DNA from 3 places in the Halobacillus sp. ABD4_316 genome. Region 2 is predicted to be linked to each of the others. Evidence: predicted binding sites of a transcription regulator. Region 2 holds the regulator's gene; each other region holds the start of a gene.

Region 1 (7,603 bases), on a different contig from region 2:
ATGACTGAGCATCTTCATCCACCGGAAACCCGTCAGCTGATACGACCGAAGATCTGCCTGCAGATTCTCGGGTGGATCAATCTCAAAGGACTGGGGGGACCGGAGCCGGGTGACCAGTTCTTCATAACGGTTGCTGCGGTCGGAAAGGTTCGTGTCCAGCGTTTCATCCACCTGCAGGCTTCGTGCAGCGGCAACTTGAAAATGGTTGTCCTCCACATCTCCGGTGGTTAAGTTCAAGTCCTCCACAAGTCGTTGGAAACGCTCAAATGAATCAGAGGTCAAGGACATCAGCGCCCCATCGGATAATCGGTAGTACTTTTTCCGTTCAATGACCGCCTTTAAAGCTTCTGTTACATCGTCCGTACTGATGCCTTCGATGGCAAAGCTGATATCGAGCCAGCTGCCATCGGATTCAAGGTCAATGGACGCCTGCAGTTCATGCTGCTGATCATCAAACAGTGACCGGACCGCTCCGGATAAGAATACGTCACTGTATTTCTTTAAAGAAGGCAGGTATTGATAGAGGAACGTTTCCAATCGATCCTCGTCTTCTAAATACACCATCTCCCCGTCGAATTTAAATTCGGCGGATTCAATAATCTGCATGATGTTCTGTTCCGTCTCAAAGTCGCGTTGAACAATGGTCTGTCCGGGGCGTTCCTTATCATTAAAAGGGTCAATGACAAGGTCGCCGTAATGAAATTTCACATCGATCGTTAATGTCCACTGTTGGAAATCAAGATACACTTCAGCCCTGAGATCTTCCTGGTTGATTTTCTGCTGGGCGGACGTGTCCAGATTCACATCCGCAATCGTTGCCAGTTCCGGCAGGACGTACGAAACGATCCCTTCCATATCATTATGGCTGATCGTATGGCTGCCGTTGGAGTTGTAGGGAAGGATGGAATACAGCGTCCGGATCACTTCCTCCTTTTCCTGAGCGACGGGATAGAAGTTTCCTTCCTTATAAAGCAGGTGGTAATCAGATAAATAATCATAATCCTTTAAATGGTTCATATGCATGTGGAAATGTCCGCGCTCTTCCGATACATAAAACGTTAAATCAGGAAAAGACTCTTCGTAATGGAGTGGACCCGCCTGGCTGCCGCGTTCGATGACCTCCGTCTCCTGCTTTTCAAGCAGGGGCAGAAGCTGGTGGACGAGGGCGGGGGAGATTTTCAAGATTTTCTGTTCAGCGGTATTCCACTGCTGCTCAAAAAACTGCTCCTGCTCATACGCCCTTTGAAGCAGCTGGAATATGGCCTGATCCTCTTCCGAAAACGTATGTTCAGCAGGATCGTACGTAAACGATTTGGTCAGGCGGTAGGGCTGCTGCTTTCGGATGTACTCCAGCAGTTCACGGATATTTTTAATAACGTAGGGGTATTTCTCTCCAAGCTTTAATTCAATCCCGAGGCTGCGTGTGCCGAGAATGGATTGAATATGCAGGGAATATTGAATGCGCAGCGGCTTTTTCGTGTCCATCCCTGTACGGCTTTCCTGTTTTTGACGGAAGGCTTCGAATAGACTGACCGCAAACATCCGGTCCTGGCTTGTCGTCCTGGGCGAACGGTTCCGGCCTTTGTCAGCCAGTTTCGGAGCAAGCTCCTCCAGGGCTCTTTCGCGGATGGCAATCAGTACCGCAGCAATGTGCTTGCACGTATAATAGGTGGAGTAGGCGGCACACTCACACGTGGCCTCCACATCATCATCCTCAAAAAAGAAGACGCGCACCTCATAATCATGAGTGCCCGCAACAACAGCGCGCCAGGAATGGATAGCGCTGTTATGGGAAAGTCCGTACACTTTGCCGGATTCAAAATATTGTTTTCCTCGTGAATAAAAGGCTTCACCGGTAATTTTCTTTATATCTTTCGGTTGTAATAAGTAGCTCTGCATACTTGGCATCCTTACTCTCAGTTTTAGTTTCATTATAACAGGTTTAAGCGGTCCAGGAGAACGCCCCTGCCTTTGGAATCCTGTCCGGGTGATTGATTTTAATGGTTGGTTATGCTAACTTTCAATGTATCATATAAAAAATACGAGGAAGGCGCTTATAAGTCTGAGCGCTTTTTTTATGGAGTGAATCAGATCATGTAGGACGTATATCCTTTCCACCCCATTCATATAGAAATTTTTAATACGACGGAGGATATCACGATGAATGATATACAAAATGAAATGAAAAAACGCCGCACGTTTGCTATTATCTCCCACCCGGACGCCGGTAAAACGACGATGACGGAGAAAATGCTTTTACTGGGTAACTTGATCCGTTCTGCGGGTACAGTCAAAGGGAAAAAAACCGGAAAATTCGCCACATCCGACTGGATGGAAATTGAGAAACAGCGTGGAATTTCCGTAACTTCCAGTGTGATGAACTTCCCTTATAAAGACTATCAAGTCAATATCCTCGACACACCTGGTCACGAAGACTTCAGTGAGGATACGTACCGGACGCTGACAGCCGTAGACAGTGTGGTCATGGTTATTGACGGAACAAAAGGAATCGAAGCGCAGACCTTGAAGCTGTTTAAAGTGTGTAAGATGCGTGGGATTCCGATCTTCACTTTCATTAACAAAATGGACCGGGAAGGCCGCGAGCCGTTTGAACTGATGGAAGAAATCGAAGAAACGCTGAATATCGAAACCTATCCCATGACATGGCCGGCCGGAATGGGCAAGCGTTTCCTTGGTGTGTTTGACCGCCAGAACGAGCAGTTTGTCCAGTACACAGGGAATGAGGAAGAAGAATATATTCCTTATGCTGAACTTGATCAGCATCCTGAGCTGACCGAAAACGCGACGTATAAGGAAGCGGAAGAAGAAATGATGCTTGTGGATGAAGCCGGGGAAGATTTCGATATGGATAAAGTCATGCGCGGTGAACAGACCCCTGTCTTCTTCGGGAGTGCCCTGGCCCCGTTCGGTGTGGAAACATTCTTCAACAGCTTCATTGATATGGCACCGGAGCCTGCGCCAAGGAAGTCGACAGAAGGCGTCGTTTCACCGGATCATGAAGAGTTCTCCGGATTCATCTTTAAAATCCAGGCCAATATGAACCCGCAGCACCGTGACCGTGTAGCTTTCGTGCGTATCTGCTCAGGCAAGTTCGAGCGTGGGATGAACGTGACACTCTCCCGGACAGGGAAAACCTTTAAACTTGCCCAGTCCCAGCAGTTTGTTGCTTCCTCAAGAGGAACGGTTGAAGAGGGCTACGCCGGAGATATCATCGGCATTTATGATCCGAACGTCTACCGGATCGGTGACACGATCGTTACAGGGAAATCCAGGTTCCAGTATGATGAACTGCCGCAGTTCCCGCCTGAAATCTTTAAAAAGGTGACCGCAAAAAACGTCATGAAGTCCAAACAGTTCCGTAAAGGGCTCGAGCAGCTCGTGCAGGAAGGAGCGATCCAGCTGTTCAAACGCTATCGCTTTGAGGATTACATCATCGGAGCGGTCGGTGAACTTCAATACGAAGTGTTCGAATACCGCATGAAAAATGAGTACAATGTGGATATTGAATTGACACAGCTCGGGGAAAGGATCCCACGCTGGTTGAATGAGGATCAGGTGGATGAATCATTGTTCGATGAACGGAACATGCTTGCCGAAGACCGGGAAGGCAATCCGCTTGTCCTGTTCAAAAATGACTTCTCCCTCCGTTGGTTCAAAGATAAGAATCCGGATATTGAACTGACCGATTTATTTGAAGTGAACCAGTACAACCAGACATTCGAAAATTAATCAATGAGCACTCTGCGCTGAGCAGAGTGCTTTTTATATGACTGAACATGGGTATAATGAATGGTTAGAAAGATCTTTCGAGCATCCGGAACCGAATGTTTGTTCGATGGATGTTAGAATGATAAACTGATGTGGTAAACTAATGTGTAACTAGTAAGGAACGGAGGTTTTCGTCGTGGATGAGAAGTTTGAGTTAGTTTCGAAATTTTCCCCACAGGGAGATCAGCCGAAAGCCATTGAAAAAATGGTCGAGGGGATCCAGAACGGGAAAAAGCACCAGACACTTCTGGGCGCAACAGGTACCGGAAAAACGTTTACGATGTCCAATGTCATTGCACAGGTGAACAAACCGACCTTAATTATTGCCCATAACAAAACATTGGCTGGACAGCTGTACAGTGAATTCAAGGAATTCTTTCCCAACAATGCTGTCGAGTACTTTGTCAGCTATTATGATTACTATCAGCCGGAAGCGTATGTTCCCTCTTCCGATACCTTCATAGAAAAAGACGCCAGCATCAATGATGAGATTGATAAGCTTCGACACTCGGCTACCTCATCGTTGTTCGAACGCAATGATGTCATCATCGTTGCCAGTGTCTCCTGCATTTACGGCCTCGGTTCTCCAGAAGAATACCGGAGCCAGGTGCTTTCCGTCCGTTCCGGTATGGAAAAGGACAGAGATCAGCTTCTCCGCGAGCTTGTAGATATTCAATATGCCCGTAACGACATCGATTTCCAACGCGGAACGTTCCGTGTCCGCGGAGATTCTGTAGAAATCATCCCCGCCTCCAGAGAAGAGCATGCCATTCGTGTGGAGTTTTTCGGAGATGAGATCGACCGGATTCGTGAGGTGGATGTGTTGACGGGTGAAGTGACAGGTGAACGAGAGCATGTCGCCATCTTCCCGGCTTCCCACTTCGTCACACGTGAAGCAAAATTGAAAAAAGCCATTGCCAACATTGAAGCAGAAATGGAAGCGCGTGTAAAAGAACTGCGTGACCAGGAAAAGCTGCTGGAAGCCCAGCGTCTTGAGCAGCGGACGAACTATGATCTGGAAATGATGAGAGAGATGGGATTCTGTTCCGGTATCGAGAACTACTCCCGTCACTTGACGTTCCGCGAAGAAGGCGCGACACCTTATACGCTGCTTGACTTCTTTCCCGACGATTTCTTAATTATGGTTGATGAGTCGCACGTGACCCTTCCCCAGGTAAGAGGGATGTACAACGGGGACCGTGCCCGTAAGCAGGTGCTGGTTGATCACGGGTTCCGACTTCCATCGGCTCTTGATAACCGGCCGCTCATGTTCCCTGAATTTGAGGAGCATATCAACCGGATCGCTTATGTATCGGCAACACCTGGACCTTATGAGATTGAACATACCCCTGAAATGATCGAACAGATCATCCGGCCGACAGGACTGCTTGATCCTGAAATTGAAGTACGCCCGATCCACGGTCAGATTGATGATCTTGTCGGGGAGATTAATAAGCGGAAAGATGAGGGCGAGCGCGTCCTTGTTACGACCCTGACGAAGAAAATGTCCGAGGATCTGACGGCGTACTTGAAGGACCTCGGGATTAAGGTGGCGTATCTTCACTCGGAGATTAAAACACTGGAGCGTATTGAAATCATCCGTGATCTGCGGGTCGGTAAATACGATGTCATTGTAGGAATCAACCTGCTGCGTGAAGGTCTGGACATTCCTGAAGTGTCACTCGTTACCATTTTGGACGCGGATAAGGAAGGCTTCCTGCGTTCCGACCGCTCTCTGATTCAGACGATCGGCCGTGCTGCACGTAACGAAAAAGGCAGAGTCATCATGTACGCGGATAAGATGACGAAATCCATGCAGTATGCTATCGATGAAACCTACCGCCGTCGTGAAAAACAGATGGCTTACAATGAAGAGCACGGCATTACACCACAGACCATTAAGAAAGAGGTCCGTGATGTGATTAAGGCAACCGCCGTCGCTGAAGAAGATATCAGCTATGAGACAGGCAAGAAGCCTTCAGAAATGACGAAGAAGGAACGTCAGGAAATGATCGACAATATGGAAACAGAAATGAAGCAGGCTGCGCGTGACCTCGACTTTGAACGGGCCGCTGAGCTGCGCGACATTCTGCTGGAATTAAAAGCGGAGGGATGATGGAGTATGCCCAGTAAACATATCAGCGTTCGGGGAGCCCGTGCCCACAATTTAAAAAATATAGATATTGATATCCCGAAGAATAAACTCGTCGTCATGACGGGTTTATCCGGGTCCGGAAAATCATCACTGGCTTTTGATACGATTTATGCGGAAGGACAGCGTCGTTATGTAGAGTCCTTAAGTGCTTATGCCCGTCAGTTTCTCGGACAGATGGACAAGCCGGATGTAGACTCGATTGAAGGTCTGTCGCCGGCCATTTCCATCGATCAGAAAACGACAAGCCGAAATCCGCGTTCCACGGTCGGAACGGTAACGGAGATCTACGACTATCTCCGTCTGTTATTTGCCAGGATCGGACGCCCGACCTGTCCGAACCACGGCATTGAAATCAGTTCCCAGACCGTCCAGCAGATGGTGGATCGTTTGATGGAATATCCGGAGCGCACGAAAATGCAGATTCTTGCCCCGGTCGTTTCCGGTCGTAAGGGTGAGCATGTGAAAGTGTTTGAGCAGCTCCAGAAGGAAGGGTATATCCGCCTTCGTGTCGATGGGGAAATGCGGGAAATTTCCGAGGAAATAAAACTCGAAAAAAACAAAAAGCATTCCATTGAAGTGGTCATCGACCGGATTGTCATTAAAGACAGTGTCGAAGGACGTCTGTCAGATTCGTTGGAAACAGCGTTGAATCTTGGGAATGGGAACACGATTGTCGATGTCATCGGAGAAGAAGAACTTACATTCAGCGAGCATCATGCCTGCCCGATCTGTGGATTCTCCGTCAGTGAACTGGAGCCGAGGATGTTCTCCTTCAACAGTCCGTATGGTGCCTGCAGCCGCTGTGATGGACTCGGCACTCAGCTGGAAGTGGACATTGATCTTGTCATTCCGGACTGGGGACGCTCCCTGAATGAACATGCGATTGCTGCATGGGAACCTCAGAGCTCCCAGTATTACCCGCAGCTTCTGAAAAGCGTAGCGGACCATTACGGCATTGATATGGACAAACCGTTCCGTGATCTTCCAGAAGAGCATAAAGAACGTATTCTTTATGGTAGTGGCGATGAAAAAGTCTACTTCCGCTATGAAAATGACTTCGGCAAAGTACGTGAGAACGAAATTTTCTTCGAGGGTGTCATTCCGAACATTTCCCGCCGGTACAGAGAAACGAGTTCCGATTATATCCGTGAACAGATGGAGAAATACATGGCGCAGAAGCCGTGTCCGAAATGTAAAGGCAACCGCTTGAATGAAGAGGCTCTGTCTGTCTTGATCAACGGCAGCCATATTGGTACAACCACTGATTTTTCCGTAACAGAGGCCAAAGAATTTTTTGAGTCTGTGGAACTGACGGAAAAAGAAGAAACGATCGCCCGGATGATTTTGAAGGAAATCTGTGAACGACTCAGCTTCCTTGCCAATGTCGGCCTGGACTATTTAACGCTGTCCCGTTCTGCGGGTACGCTGTCTGGCGGTGAAGCCCAGCGGATCAGGCTGGCGACTCAGATCGGTTCCGCCCTCACCGGCGTTCTTTATGTTCTGGATGAGCCTTCCATCGGTCTGCATCAGCGGGATAATGATCGTCTGATCAATACGCTGAAGCGGATGCGCGACCTGGACAATACTCTGATTGTCGTGGAACACGATGAAGATACCATGCTCGCTGCGGACTACTTGATCGATATCGGACCAGGTGCA
Region 2 (7,603 bases):
GCGATTCAGCGCTCCAAAGGCTATGACAACAGACCTTCCTTCCCCATTAAAAAGATAGAGGAAATCATTTCGTTTGTTCGCAGCTTGAAAGAGGATGTCATCATTTTTGTTGATAATTGTTATGGCGAATTTGTGGAGACAAAAGAACCTCTTGAAGCAGGAGCAGATCTTATCGCGGGATCTTTGATTAAAAATCCTGGTGGAGGGATCGCCCGCATTGGCGGATATATAGCCGGGAAGAAAAGTCTCATTGAATTGTGCAGCTACAGGCTGACAGCTCCGGGGCTCGGTAAGGAAACCGGGGCCAGTTTGAACAGTCTCCAGGAAATGTACCAGGGGATTTTCCTCGCTCCCCACATCGTAGGGGAAGCGCTGAAAGGAGCTGTCTTCACATCCAGATTTTTAAGTGAATTAGGCTTTGATACGAATCCGTCCTTCGATGCTCCGAGAACGGACTTGATCCAATCCGTCAATTTTGAAAGTGCCGATCAGATGATCCGATTCTGTCAGGCTATTCAGCAGGCATCTCCGGTGAACTCCCATGTAACCCCACAGCCGAGTGCCATGCCTGGTTACGAGGATGAGGTCATTATGGCTGCGGGGACCTTCATACAAGGGGCGAGCCTGGAGCTCACGGCCGACGGTCCTGTACGCCCGCCGTTCACCGCCTATGTACAAGGCGGACTTACGTATGCTCATGTGAAAACAGCTGTGATGAAAGCGGTGCAGGGTCTTGCCGATGAAGGAATGGTAAAGGTGGATTCCAGAGCCTACTAAAGCCCTTACAAAAAAAGCGCGGCTATAGTGTAAACATTCCTCACATATGTTGACATCTTCCCTCTGTCACGTATAATAAAAGTATCATCTTTACGGGAGGAGGCACATCGATGAGTGATGAAATTCGTCGTTCTATGCCGTTGTTCCCGATGGGGATTGTTCAATCGTTAACAGACCTTACAGCCAGGCAGATCCGTTATTATGAGCAGCACGAGCTGATCCACCCTGCCAGGTCTGAAGGGAACCGTCGTATTTTTTCCTTCAATGATGTCGATCGACTGCTTGAAATCAAGGACCTCATTGACCAGGGAGTGAATATGGCGGGAATAAAAAAAGTTCTTAAGCTTGAAGAACAGCCCGAGAACGAGGTGTACGATGGAGACCGTGTGAAGGAAGTTCACAATGAATTGACCGATAAACAGCTCCGCCGTATGCTGCAGCAGGAACTATTCACCGCGGGAAGACAAGGAAAACTAGCCATCAGGCAGGGAGAAATGTCAAGATTCTTCCATTAATGAATTTTTGTTGGAGAGGGGTATTTCTATGGGTTTAACAAGAGAAGAAATATTTAAGAAAATCGACGAGGAAAATGTCAAGTTCATCCGTCTGCAGTTCACGGATATGCTGGGCACAATCAAAAATGTGGAGATTCCACTAAGCCAGCTCGACAAAGCACTGGACGGAAAAATGATGTTTGACGGATCCTCCATTGAAGGATTTGTTCGTATCGAGGAGTCAGATATGTACCTGATCCCTGACCTGGATACGTTTGTCGTTTTCCCATGGACGTCAGAAAAAGGGAAAGTGGCCCGATTCATCTGTGATATTTACAACCCGGACGAAACTCCTTTCGAAGGATGCCCGCGCTATAACTTGAAGCGCAACATTAAGAAAATGGAGAAACTCGGATTCTCTGCCTTTAATATCGGTACAGAACCTGAATTTTTCTTGTTTAAATTAGACGAAAAAGGCGACCCATCCCTGGAGCTGAATGACCGTGGCGGTTATTTTGACCTCGCTCCTACCGATCTTGGGGAAAACTGCCGTCGTGATATTGTGCTGGAACTTGAGGAGATGGGCTTTGAAATCGAAGCCTCCCACCACGAGGTTGCCCCGGGTCAGCATGAAATTGATTTTAAATATGCAGATGCTGTGAAACACTGTGATGATATCCAGACCTTCAAGCTTGTTGTTAAAACGATCGCGCGTCAGCACGGTCTGCATGCAACCTTCATGCCGAAGCCTCTGTTTGGTGTGAACGGATCTGGTATGCATGCCAACATGTCCCTCTTTAAGAATGGGAACAATGCGTTCTTTGACGAAAGTGGAAAGGAACAGCTTTCCGATGTGGCTTATCAGTTCACAGCAGGCATTATTAAGCACGCAACAAACTTTACAGCGGTGACCAACCCGACTGTAAACTCCTATAAGCGTCTCGTGCCGGGATATGAAGCGCCATGCTACGTAGCCTGGTCCGGACAGAACCGCAGTCCGCTTGTTCGAGTACCGACGTCCCGTGGCATCAGCACACGTATTGAAGTGAGAAGTGTGGATCCAGCCGCCAACCCTTACATGGCAATGGCTGTCCTGCTTGCTGCAGGTCTTGATGGTGTGGAAAATGGACTTCAGGCTCCAGCACCAGTAGACCGCAACATTTACGTTATGGATAAAAAAGAACGTGAGGCTCACGGTGTCAAAGACCTTCCTGCAACATTATATGATGCATTGGAAGAGCTTCAGGAAGACCCGATCATGGTGGAAGCTCTCGGTGAGCACCTGTTCGAGCATTTCATTGAAGCGAAGGAAATCGAATGGGATATGTTCCGTACCCAGGTTCATCCTTGGGAGCGCGAGCAATATCTGCAGACCTATTAAATAGAAAGACAGAAGGCCCTGACTTACATAAGTCGGGGCTTTTTTATATTTTCCTCAGCATCTGCCGTTGGAATCACCCCGAATCCTGGGAGAAAATCTAACATGGTTCATCATTTTATAGGAAAGGCCGACACCAACGTTCTTATCCAAGCATACATTTGGAGTAGGATGATAGAAGAATGTCCTAGTAAACCCCCTTTTCCAGGAAGGAAGAGTGGAGAGAGGGATGTATATGGCAAGATTAATCAATCCACCAGGGAAATGGAATGGACGTACAGTAGCTTTGGATGATGGACATGGAATGGAAACTCCGGGAAAAAGAACGCCATACATTCAGGAATTAGGCAGACAAATCAAGGAGAACGAATTCAATCGTAAAGTTGTACAGTATTTATCGAACATTCTGCTGGATCATGGATTCCGCGTGCTTCTCGTAGCACCGACAGATGAAGACACACCATTATCCTACAGGACGAGAGCGGCCAATGAGAACAATGCGGATATTTATGTATCCGTTCACTACAATGCTTTTGATGGGTCCTTTGGCGGGGCAGATCCAAACGGAATCGAACTTTACGTCTACCCCGGATATTTGAACCGGTCCGCCGGGCGTCTTGCTTCATCACTTGCGAAATACTTACGCCAGGGCACCGATCAAAACTTCAGAGGGATTAAAGAAGCGAACTTCCACGTTCTACGTGAAACGGATATGCCGGCAGTGTTAACAGAGAACGGCTATATGGATAACAAGAGGGAAGCATTATTGATGATTGACGAACGCTTTCAAAAAGAAGTTGCAGAGGAGCACGCCCGGGGCATTTTAGAATACTTTGGAGTTCCGTTCAATGGCGGAATCGACTATCTTTCGCTTGGGGATACCGGCGCGGAAGTCAAGGAAATGCAGGAGAACTTATTAAAACTGGGTTATACCATGAATGGTTATGGAGCTGACGGCAGCTTCGGTCCTGCCACAGAAGCGGCAGTCAAGGCTTTTCAAAAAGACCAGAAGCTTGAAGTGGACGGCTTTTATGGACCGAAAACGAAAGCGGCTGTGCAGAAAGCCTTGGAAGACCTGGATAAAGGAGAAGAGGAAATGGAAAAATTGGCAGTTGTCATAAATTCTTTTGCGGATTTTCCTGCCGTTGAAGCGCTGGCAATCCGTAAAAATGCATTAATTGCACTTAGAGCCGTAGCAGAAAAACGTCAGGTGGCTGAACAAATTATTGTGGCTGGAGGAGGCACAGATGGGCTTAAGGGGAGTAATTTTATTGACTTGACGGGAAAAACCAGATTGGAAACCTCCCAAAACATTAAAAATTATTTAAGTAAATAAAAGAGCTGCAAAACATTCCAGTGTACATTTCCCTTGTTCCTGCATATAATAAATGTAGAACAAATGTTCGGTTAAGGGGTGTGCAATATGGAAACGATTTTCAAACAGTCTGTAGAAAATAAGAAGATCATCGATATGATCTATTTATCTAAGGGGAAACATTGGTCTCAGCGTTCTGTAAGAGTGATTAAAAACCATCCTGATGCCATCCTTGCTTATTGTCTGCAGAAGAAGAGCGTCCGCACATTTTTGAAGAAGAATATTTATTCTGCTGATTTCCGGAGACGGAATAAAAGAAATCGTACGGGGGCTTCTTAACGTTCATATTCTCATGTTCAATACAAAAAACGGCGGGATTGCTCCCGCCGTTTTTTGTATGTGTATTAATGAACGGTACGGTATAAGCCGACGACTCTTCCGAGAATGGATACATCATTTAAAATGATCGGTTCCATCGTGGCATTTTCAGGCTGAAGACGGATGTGATTCTTCTCTTTAAAGAATCGTTTGACAGTAGCCTCTTCCTCTTCCGTCATAGCCACAACTATATCCCCGTTCTGGGCAGTCTGCTGCTGTCTGACAATGACCATGTCCCCGTCAAGAATGCCCGCCTCAATCATACTTTCTCCTTGAACGATAAGGACGAACGTATTGTCTTCCGATCCTGCAAGCGTATCCGGGAGGGGAACATATTCTTCAATGTTCTCTACCGCCGTAATCGGTGAACCAGCCGTAACTTTACCGATGACAGGGGCATAAGTGGCTTCCCCGCGGGGGATACTGTGGTCTTCTTCCAGCTCAATCACTTCGATGGCCCTTGGTTTCGTGGGATCCCTGCGGATATATCCCTTTTTCTCAAGACGGGATAAATGACCGTGGACGGTTGAACTGGAGGCCAGCCCTACAGACTGACCGATCTCCCTTACAGATGGGGGATATCCTTTTAGTAGAACCTGTTCTTTTATGAAATCTAGTATTTCCTGCTGCCGCTTTGAAAGTTTGCTCATAGATTAGCACCTCGTACATAGGATTATAGTAACCACATTGTACCATGCCATCCTCAAAAATACAAACAAGCGTTCGAAAAAAGTCGTTGACAAGAACATACATTCGTCTATAATAGGTATTAGAAAACGCGAACAGAGGTTCTTAGGAACGTTCGTTCTTAAATGGAGGGTTAATTATGTTTAATAAACTATCAAAACTGGACTACACTTATATCGTTTTGTTTATTGTTAGTTTTGCTATTCTCTATTATTCTATGGTTACAAGCGGATAAACCTTGATAACCAGTAGAAGCGGGGACATACATCATGAGAGTAATCCTATATTGTCGCGTAAGTACGGAAAAAGAGGCCCAGGTCAGCTCCTTGAAAAGACAGAAGGCAGAACTGTATGCCATGGCCGAACACCATGGAATGGAAGTGGCCGCCTGTATAGAGGAGCAGGCGAGCGGGTATGAGATTGAACGGGAAGGTGTTTTCCAGATGCTTGATGCTTTTTCCAATCACGAAGCAGAGGCTCTGTTGGTTCAGGATGAGACGAGGCTTGGCAGGGGAAATACAAAAATCGCTTTGTTCCATCAATTGAACCGGTTGAATGTTAAGGTTTATTCCTTAACCCATAACGGGGAACTGCATCTTTCCGAGTCAGACTCCATGGTTCTTCAGATTGTGGGCATCGTTGAGGAGTACCAGAGAAAAATTCATAATATGAAAATCAGGCGGGGGATGCAGAAAGCGGTCGCCGAAGGCTATGATCCATCTTCGAACCTGTCCAATCAGCATCTGGCAGCGGGGAGAGAGAGGAAAGAATTTCCGATCGAAGAGGTTGTCAGGCTCAGAGGGAGTGATTTGACGTTCAAGGACATTGCGGCAACACTAAGAGGGCTTGGGTATGATGTATCCAAGGCAACGGTTCACCGCCGCTATCAAGAGTACATATCACTTGAAAAAGAAGAATAGGCAGGTTACTATAGGAACATAAGGGAGACAAGAGTCTTAGGGCTGCTTGTCTTTTTCATGTTCTAAAGCTGATCCAGACTATAAAAAAAGGAGAAGGATCTATGTTATCTCAAGAAAAATTGGACCGTATAAACGAATTAGCCAATAAATCAAAGCAGCAGGAATTATCGGAAGAAGAGAAAAGCGAACAGAAGAACCTGCGTCAGGAATATTTACAGAGTGCCCGTAAATCATTCAAAAACCAGTTGAAAGGTGTCACGGTTATCGATCCTGCCGGGAATGATGTGACCCCTGCCAAACTGCGTCAAATGCAGGAAAACGAAAAGAAAAACTAAACGACTGAACCGATCCGCATCTTCTTTAAAAGGTGCGGATTTTTTTCGTTTAATTCTACAGAAACACGGGGAAATTAAGGAAGGGCGGAGGACAAAAGTTTGCACAACGCCTTGTTTCATTATAGGATAATACATGGTACATATACCTGTACAGAAAGGGGATTATTGGAAATGGCAAAAAGTCTTGAACAAACTTCAATTGATACCATTCGAACACTAACGATCGACGCAGTAGAAAAAGCAAGTTCCGGTCACCCGGGTATGCCTATGGGGGCTGCTCCAATGGCTTATAAACTCTGGACGGAATTTATGGATCATAATCCTAAAAATTCAAACTGGTTCGACCGCGACCGTTTCGTCCTCTCCGCAGGACATGGATCCATGCTTCTATACAGCCTTCTGCACCTTTCCGGCTATAACGTGACAATGGATGATCTAAAATCATTCCGTCAGTGGGATTCTAAAACTCCCGGACACCCGGAATATGGACATACAGACGGTGTGGAAGCAACAACCGGTCCTCTGGGACAGGGACTCGCAATGGCAACCGGAATGGCGATGGCTGAAGCCCATCTTGCCGGAAAATACAACCGCGAAGGCTACAACGTCGTGGACCACTATACATTCTCCATCTGCGGTGACGGTGATTTGATGGAAGGAGTTTCCCAGGAATCTGCTTCGCTTGCCGGCCACCTTGGTCTTGGAAAGCTGGTTGTCCTTTATGACTCCAACGATATTTCTCTTGATGGAGATCTTGACCGTTCCTTCAGTGAAAGTGTTGAAAAACGCTATGAAGCATATGGTTGGGAAGTTATCCGTGTTGAGGATGGTACCGACGTGGAAACGATCGGACAAGCGATCCAGCAGGCAAAAGCCAACACATCCCAGCCTACGATGATCGAAGTGAAGACTGTGATCGGCTATGGTTCTCCTAACAAGTCCGGTAAATCTGATTCGCACGGTGCTCCACTGGGCGAAGAAGAAGGAACAGCTGCCAAACAGTTTTACGGATGGGAACACGAACCATTCCATGTTCCTGATGAAGTATACCAGGACTTCCAGGATAAAGTTCAGAAAAATGGCGAGGACAAAGAGCAGTCCTGGAACGAATTGATGGCTTCCTACAAAGAAGCTTATCCAGAGCTTGCTGAAGAACTGGAAGCCGCTATCCGTGGAGAGCTGCCTGAAGGATGGGAGAAGGAACTTCCATCTTATAAAGTCGGCGAAGACAGTCCGGCTACCCGTGCAGCATCTGGTGACGCCATCAATGCATTGTCCAAAGCCGTTCCATATTTCTTTGGTGGAAGTGCGGACCTTGC
Region 3 (7,603 bases), 340 kb from region 2:
AGTGCTCCACTCTGACTCTTTTCTACTTTTGCGGAAATGCATGGAGCAACCTGTCCGAAAGACGGCTGACTCTTGCCCGGTTGTAGCGCTGAATCATGATGAAGGGCAGATTAAACAACAATGCATACATAATCATGATCCACCCTGCCCATGCTGGATTAAATAGAAAAAACAAGGGCGCAGGGAAAATCTGCATCCAGTGTGAGAGTTCCGATCTGGTAAGCTGCTCTTCCAGCTCACTATATGCATACACGTTTCTAATCGATGCCGCTGTCTTTCCTCTACCTTTGTTCACCCATTTCCTCGCTTCTGGAAGCATTGTTTTCCATCTATGAATTCCGAAAGACCGGTAAATACGCCCACGACCTTCCCAGCTCTTCGTCCTTAATAATGGATGCAGGAACCGGATAAAGGAAGCAGGTGCCATAGCTGTGATGCCGCTGACAGCTAAATGGATGAACAGCCATATAACTGCATTGAAGACCATCGATTCACCTTCTTTTCTCCTTTTCCATATACATAATAATCAAATCCTTATCAGCTGGTGCTTCTCGGGCTTCGTTTTCCCCTTTTTCCAAAGGTGTATTCACCTCAGCCGGTTTGATTAATGTAGGATATCTAAGGGAACACTACCCTAAAAAAAGAGAGGTCTTTTATGTTTATCCAGTGGATTGCTCGTCTCCTGCGTATGCTTCCTAATAAAGCAGCACGCACGTCTACCATTCAAAAACAGAAAGTAAAGAAGCGGGTCGATGTTTTAGTCGACACTTCGATTGCTCCAGTAGCGGTCACCTATTACGAACCGCTTCACTCTACCTATAATAAACCACCGGTTTATATAAACCTCCACGGCGGGGCCTTCATTATGTATAACAAAGAAATGGATGACCCGTACTGCCGGTACCTGGCTAACAGGACAGGTTGTGTGGTCATCAATGTAGAATACGGCAAAGCGCCGGAACATCCCTTCCCTGCTCCAATCATCCAGCTCTATGAAGTATTGGCCTGGGTGAAAAGCAATCCCGAAGGTCTGAACATCGACCCTGACAAGTGGATGGTCGGAGGGCAGAGCTCAGGTGCCAACATCGCTGCTGCTTTGTGTTTATACTTGAAGGATCAAGAGGAGCCTCAGCCCCTCCTCCAGGTTTTATCGTGTGCCATGCTTGATTTTGCTACCCCGTTTTCTGAAAAACCAGAACCAGATAAATGGCGTTCCAAATACCCTCAGTTCGCCCATTTTCTGAACCTCTGCTATGTCCCTGAACAAGGACAGGACGTCCATCCCTACGCATCGCCTGTTTACGCAGAGAATGTCAGCGGTGCAGCCGAAACTGTCATGATCACAGCGGAATATGATGCCTTCAAGCCTGAAGCGGAGAGATACGCGAAAAAGCTGAAAAAAGCAGGTGTCCCTGTCCATCACCGCCTATTTGAAGACTGTTACCACCTGTTCACGCATCTTGGTCCCACAGAAGCAGCCACAGAGGCATGGGATACGATCGCCGCTCACATCAGGAAGGCCGCTGCTGAATCAGGCGCACCAATCAAGCAGATATCCTCATAAATAGAAATCCCCCTCCTTAATGAGGGGGATTTCACCTTGTAGAGAAACCCCTGTTTCTTTACAAGCTTTTTTTCTTACCGCCAGGAGCGAAAGCCCCTTGCTGGATGGAGGACAGTCTTTGCTATATTCCGGCAGGCAGCCGTCATCAGCGCAGCCCATAGCGTTCTTTTGAATCTGCGAACCTGTTTACTCTCCTATTTATTCTAACCCGGCACGAGGAGCGTTCGGTGGTGACGTCTGCGGGAACAGAACCGAACGCTCCACTTGGGCAGGCGGCCTTCCTGACCAAGTCAGCGGAGGGCGTGCCCGCGGCATTCATTCACCAATAAGCGGAAAGTGACCCTTCACACGACAAATGGACAACTCTAACTGGTTAGCACAGGCTTTTTTTACAGCCAAAAAACCCCCTCCATAAAGAGGGATTATTTTCCACTGATCATAATCTGCATGGCGATGAAACTGAAGATGAGGCCCTGGGCTTTTTGGAGCTTTCCTGTCGAAATCCGGTGAAGCACGTGCTGTTGAATTTTTTCTGCTAACACGGAGACCAGGAAGAATACAAGAAAAGCCTGGGTGATAAAAATCAATCCGAGTAAAAGCATCTGTAGAGAAACACTCCCGCGGGACGGATCGGCGAAAGGTGGAAGAAGGGCAAGGAAGAATAACGATACCTTCGGATTGAGAAGGTTCATAAGGATCCCTTTCCTGTAAAGCTTTTGGTATTTTTCCGAATTCCCCTGCGCTGCTCCATTCGCTGGTGCTCCACCCCGGAAGGATTGAAAAGCGAGAAAAAGCAGGTAAGCGGCCCCTGCATATTTCACGATTTCAAACGCCGCCGCTGATTGATAGATGACCGCTGATACTCCAAGGGCAGCTGCTGACACGTGGATCACCAGCCCAGTGCACAGCCCAAGGGCCGTAACAATCCCCGCCTTGGCCTGCTGGACAATACTTTGAGCCAGCACAAAAAGGATGTCCGGTCCCGGACTCAGTGTCAACAAAAGGGAAATCCCGATAAATGATAAAACAACAGAGGTTTCCAAAGCGTTACCTCTCCGCTCCTTCTTCGCCTGTTTCATACAGTTCCAGGGGCAGCTGATCAGGGTCCTTGAAAAAAGTAAATCTTCTTCCGGTATACGGATCAATCCTCAACTCTTCTACAACCACCCCTTTTTCCTCCAGCTCTTGTTTGGAGCGTTCCACGTCCTCTACGGCAAAAGCGAGATGTCTGAGACCTCTTGCTTCCGGATCATCCGGCCGTTCTGGTGGGGATGGAAAAGAAAACAATTCGATTTGATTTTCACCTGCTTGAAGATCGAGTTTATAAGATGCCTTTTCCTCCCGATAGTTTTCAGCTATTACCGGTAAACCGAGAATATGTACATAGAAATGTTTCGAAATTTCATAATCTGAACAAATTATTGCAGCATGATGAATTTGTTTTACAAGCATCCCATTCCTCCTCTGAGTAATCTCTTCTACTATAACGGGACAAACGATTTCCTGTCACCATTCTCTTCGATTTTTATTGACTTTTCCATGAAAGCGTTCTTATAATAGAGCAAACAAATGTTTGACTATTCAAACATTTGTTTATGAAGGGGGAATTATGATTAATGGAAAAGTTGACCACACGTGAGCGTCAGGTGTACCAGCAGATTGTCAAAAACCCTTATATATCCCAGCAGACCCTCTCAGAAGCTCTTCAACTCTCCCGTTCCACAGTAGCCAATATTATTTCCGGTCTCGTTCAGAAAAATGTCCTTCTCGGTCGTGCCTATGTGTTGAACAAATCCAGACAGATCCTCTGCATCGGAGGCGCCAATGTCGACCGGAAACTCCACACCCATGAACCGCTTCAAATGTACACATCCAACCCTGTCTATTCCCGTTCCAGTGCTGGAGGTGTAGCGAGAAACATCGCCGAAAACCTTGGAAGGCTGGGCTTTCACCCTTCGCTTATTACAGCAGCCGGCATGGACGCTGACTGGGACATGATCGAAAAAGCCTCCCGTCCCTTTATGAATCTGGAAGGTACTCTTCATCTCCCTCACGCCACCACAGGTACATACACAGCATTGATGAATCCTCAGGGGGAATTGCTTACTGCGCTCGCGGATATGGAGGTTTTCGAGGCGATTGTTCCTCCCCTTGTTATGAAAAGTGAAATAAAGATGAGGCAGTCGGAATGTATGGTTGCTGACCTCAACTGTCCAAAAGAGACGTTGGAACTCCTGCTTAGGATGAGCCGCAGTTTCTCGGTCCCCCTTGCGTTCGTTACCGTCTCTGCCCCTAAGATGACGCGCCTGCCCAAAGATCTGCACGGACTTACGTGGCTGATGACCAATATTGAAGAAACCGAAGCTCAATTCGATATGTCTATTGACTCCAAAGAAAAATGGTACCTCGCCGCAGGTTTATGGCTGGAGATGGGCATCGACAAAGTGACCATTACCTCCGGAAAGGACGGCGTCGTCGTTGGGGAGAAGGAAGGAGGTATCCATCACTTCCCTTCTTTTTCAACAGGGGATGTCAGCGATGTGACTGGTGCGGGAGATGCTTTCTGTGCCGGTGTTTTATACGGATGGATGGAAGGCATGGAACTTCAGGAAATTATAAAAACGGGGATGATGAATGCAGTAAAATGCATTCAGTCCCCCTACACGGTCCGGCAGGATTTGACCCCGTCCCTGCTGACCCAGGATGTGGAGGAATTTGTATGAACCCTTATGTAGACATCTCCGAAGAAGTGGCTTACGCTCTGGCAGAAAACCTCCCCGTAGTCGCTCTTGAATCGACCATCATCTCACACGGCATGCCGTTTCCTCATAATTTACAAACGGCGGAGGACGTGGCTTCCATCATACGGGAGCATGGCGCTGTACCGGCCACAACCGCCATTATGGATGGAAAAATCAAAGTGGGACTCACAAAAGAAGAATTAAAGAGACTTGCCTCTGAAAAAGAAGTGATCAAAGCGTCCCGCAAAGATATTGCGTACCTTGCTGCTTTAGGAAAAACAGGTGCAACGACCGTGGCAGGGACGATGTTCTGCGCCGGTCTTGCTGGTATCTCGGTGTTTGTAACAGGCGGCATCGGCGGTGTCCACCGCGGCGCCGAGTCCACGATGGATATTTCAGCGGACCTTGAGGAACTGGCTCAAACAAACGTCGCTGTCATATGTGCCGGCGCGAAATCCATTCTCGATCTCGGCCTGACACTGGAATACCTGGAGACAAAAGGAGTTCCTGTACTCAGCTATCAAACAAATCTGCTTCCTGCCTTTTTCACAAGATCGAGCGCCTTTTCCTCCAACTATCAAGTCAATCATCCGGATGAAATCGCAGCTGTCATCGACACCAAATGGTCGCTCGGCCTTGACGGTGGCCTGGTCATTGCCAATCCTATTCCTGAACACAGCGCACTGGAAGAATCCTATATGAACCAAATGATCGAGGAAGCTTTACATGAAGCCGGTAAGCGAAATATTACGCAGAAGGACGTTACCCCCTTCCTGCTTGATTATATCCACAAGGCGACACAAGGAAAAAGTGTACAGGCGAACATCGCGTTAATCAAATCCAATGCGGCCTTAGGAGCAGAAATAGCGGCTGCCTACCAAAAGCAAAGACATTCCGTCCAATCGATATAGCTCCTATATCAAAATGATGACATTCCCCTGCGTTTTTTTACAAATAATGGGCCGGATGCCCTGTTTCCTGTCAGACAGCACTAGGCCATCTAAAAACCGGGAATAGGAGAATATAAGTCATAAAACCCGAGGAGGATGATTATGCTGTGGCTGCTGCTCGGTATTCTGGCTGTCGTTATTGCTGTGTCGATCTATTTCGATCGAAAAAGAAGGAAACGCATGAAGCGGGAAACTCAGTCTGAGGACGCCCACCGGTTAAAGGAAACCTACTATATCGATGGAGCGGGAAGGAAATCATCAGATCCAAAGTACAATAAACAATTGTAAAAACAGCAAAAGGACAGGGATTCCCCTGTCCTTTCACTGTTTCATTAAAAATCGAATTCATCCGGATGCGGGCCGCTGCGGGCATTCTCATTGAGTGCGTCCAGTTCTTTCATCTCTTCATCCGTTAATTCAAAATTGTAGATGTTGATATTATCTTTTATTCGGGAAGGCGTCATGGATTTCGGTATGGTTACGACATCATGCTGGATATCCCAGCGCAGAATAATCTGAGCCGGTGATTGATCATGACGCTGCGCCAGCTGCTGGATAACCGGGTGATCCAATAGATCCGCATTCATTAATGGAGACCATGCCTCGACTTGAATGTCGTGTTTTTCCCCGTATTCACGAACCTCCTGCTGGGTCAGTTTAGGATGAAACTCCACCTGGTTGATAACAGGCTTGACCTCAGCATAGGACAACAGATCATCCAAATGGTGGACTTGGAAGTTACTAACGCCAATCGATTTTACGCGCCCTTCTTTATAAAGGGATTCCATAGCTTTCCACGGCTGTTCATATTTCTTATTCCCCGGCCAGTGAATCAAGTAAAGGTCCAGATAGTCCAGACCCAGTTTCTCTAAACTTTCTTCGTAGGCATTGATGGTCCCTTCATAATCGAGGCCGTCATTCCACACTTTGGAAGTCACGAAAAGATCCCCGCGTTTTACAATCCCCTCGTCTACGGCTTTCTTAATTCCATTTCCTACACTGCGTTCATTCCCATAAATGGCAGCAGTATCGATGCTTCGGTAGCCTTCCTTAATGGCTGTAACAACAGCTTCCTCAAGAGCTTCCCCTTCGTCGACGCGGAAGACTCCATAGCCGATTTCCGGCATTTCCAAACCGTTATTCAATGTTTTCATATTGGTTTTCATGATATTTTCCTCCTCTTCATTGTTTGTTGTTTTCATCTGCTCGAAACTCATTACCGAAAGAAAGAGAACCCAAACATTGTTACTGTTCTACTTTTCTCAATAAACCTGTTAACAATACAGCCCCGACAACCATGATGGCACCAATCCAAGGGGTATGAATAAGACCGATACCGTCTACGATGATTCCGCCGACAAAAGAACCGATGGCAATTCCGACATTAAAGGCGGCAATGTTCAAAGCAGATGCGACATTGACTGCGGATGGGACGTATTTTTCAGCCAGGTTAACGACGAGCACTTGAAGACCGGGAACGTTCATAAAGGCAAACAGCCCCATTAGGAAGATAGCGATAAGCCCCGCAACCTTGAAAGGAGCAGCAAACGTCAACCCAAACAGGATGACGGCTTGAAACACAAACATCCAGAATAACGCCCGGAGCGGGTTTTTGTTAGAAGCTTTCCCACCTACAACGTTACCGATTGCTACAGCCACCCCATACACCAGCAGGATGATGCTGACCCACTTGGAACTGAATCCTGTTACATCTTCAAGTAAAGGAGTCAGATAAGTGAAGGCGACAAAGGTCCCTCCATATCCAAGGGCTGTAATCAGGAAAGCCAGCATGAGTTTTCCATTTTTCAGGATTTTCAATTGTTCACTGAATTTAGCAGGCGCCGCTTCTTTCAAGTTACTTGGAACTAAAATGGAACTGGCGATCATACCGACCACACCAAGCAGAGCAACTCCCCAGAAGGTGGCTCTCCAGCCGAAAGCCTGTCCAATGAACGTCCCCAGCGGAACGCCCGTGACCGTAGCAACCGTCAATCCTGTAAACATAAAGGCGATGGCACTGGCCCGTTTATGTTCAGGTACAAGATCTGCGGCTATCGTGGAACCGATGGAAAAAAAGATGCCATGAGAGAAAGCGGTAATGAAGCGCGCGACGAGAAGCAGGCCGAAACTTGTCGACAGGCCAGCTACCGAGTTCCCGATAATAAACAACACCATCAACGACAATAAAAGCGATTTACGGCTCATTTTACTCGTAAGAGCCGTTAATACAGGCGCACCGACAGCTACCCCGAGGGCATAGCCGGAAATCAAAAGCCCCGCCAGCGTAATGGATATCGATAAATCACCGGCGATGGATGATAATAAACCTACAGGCACAAATTCCGTCG

The links. Region 2 encodes LexA, which represses DNA repair genes until DNA is damaged. Its sites were predicted from a motif close to CGAACATATGTTCG; they were not measured.
Region 1: uvrB (excinuclease ABC subunit UvrB) is a predicted target of LexA. The motif match lies at 3,843-3,856, and genes of this name have one in related genera.
Region 3: ACXAJH_RS04580 (carbohydrate kinase) is a predicted target of LexA. The motif match lies at 3,127-3,140, and genes of this name have one in related genera.

Annotation. Positions count from the first base shown of each region.
Region 1 is NZ_JBSWZA010000002.1:941,781-949,383, forward strand. Features, by position in the region: gene ACXAJH_RS11555 (DEAD/DEAH box helicase) at 1-1,899, opposite strand, end outside; gene ACXAJH_RS11560 (peptide chain release factor 3) at 2,161-3,750, shown strand; gene uvrB (excinuclease ABC subunit UvrB) at 3,926-5,905, shown strand; gene uvrA (excinuclease ABC subunit UvrA) at 5,912-7,603, shown strand, end outside.
Region 2 is NZ_JBSWZA010000001.1:497,767-505,369, forward strand. Features, by position in the region: gene ACXAJH_RS02700 (methionine gamma-lyase family protein) at 1-777, shown strand, start outside; gene ACXAJH_RS02705 (MerR family transcriptional regulator) at 888-1,292, shown strand; gene glnA (type I glutamate--ammonia ligase) at 1,321-2,652, shown strand; gene ACXAJH_RS02715 (N-acetylmuramoyl-L-alanine amidase) at 2,885-3,985, shown strand; gene ACXAJH_RS02720 (hypothetical protein) at 4,073-4,303, shown strand; gene lexA (transcriptional repressor LexA) at 4,369-4,992, opposite strand; gene ACXAJH_RS02730 (YneB family resolvase-like protein) at 5,299-5,949, shown strand; gene ACXAJH_RS02735 (DUF896 domain-containing protein) at 6,051-6,284, shown strand; gene tkt (transketolase) at 6,456-7,603, shown strand, end outside.
Region 3 is NZ_JBSWZA010000001.1:842,357-849,959, forward strand. Features, by position in the region: gene ACXAJH_RS04560 (glycosyl-4,4'-diaponeurosporenoate acyltransferase CrtO family protein) at 23-487, opposite strand; gene ACXAJH_RS04565 (alpha/beta hydrolase) at 656-1,564, shown strand; gene ACXAJH_RS04570 (LysE family translocator) at 1,987-2,607, opposite strand; gene gloA2 (SMU1112c/YaeR family gloxylase I-like metalloprotein) at 2,612-3,016, opposite strand; gene ACXAJH_RS04580 (carbohydrate kinase) at 3,181-4,287, shown strand; gene ACXAJH_RS04585 (pseudouridine-5'-phosphate glycosidase) at 4,284-5,216, shown strand; gene ACXAJH_RS04590 (hypothetical protein) at 5,358-5,543, shown strand; gene ACXAJH_RS04595 (aldo/keto reductase) at 5,588-6,421, opposite strand; gene ACXAJH_RS04600 (MFS transporter) at 6,501-7,603, opposite strand, start outside.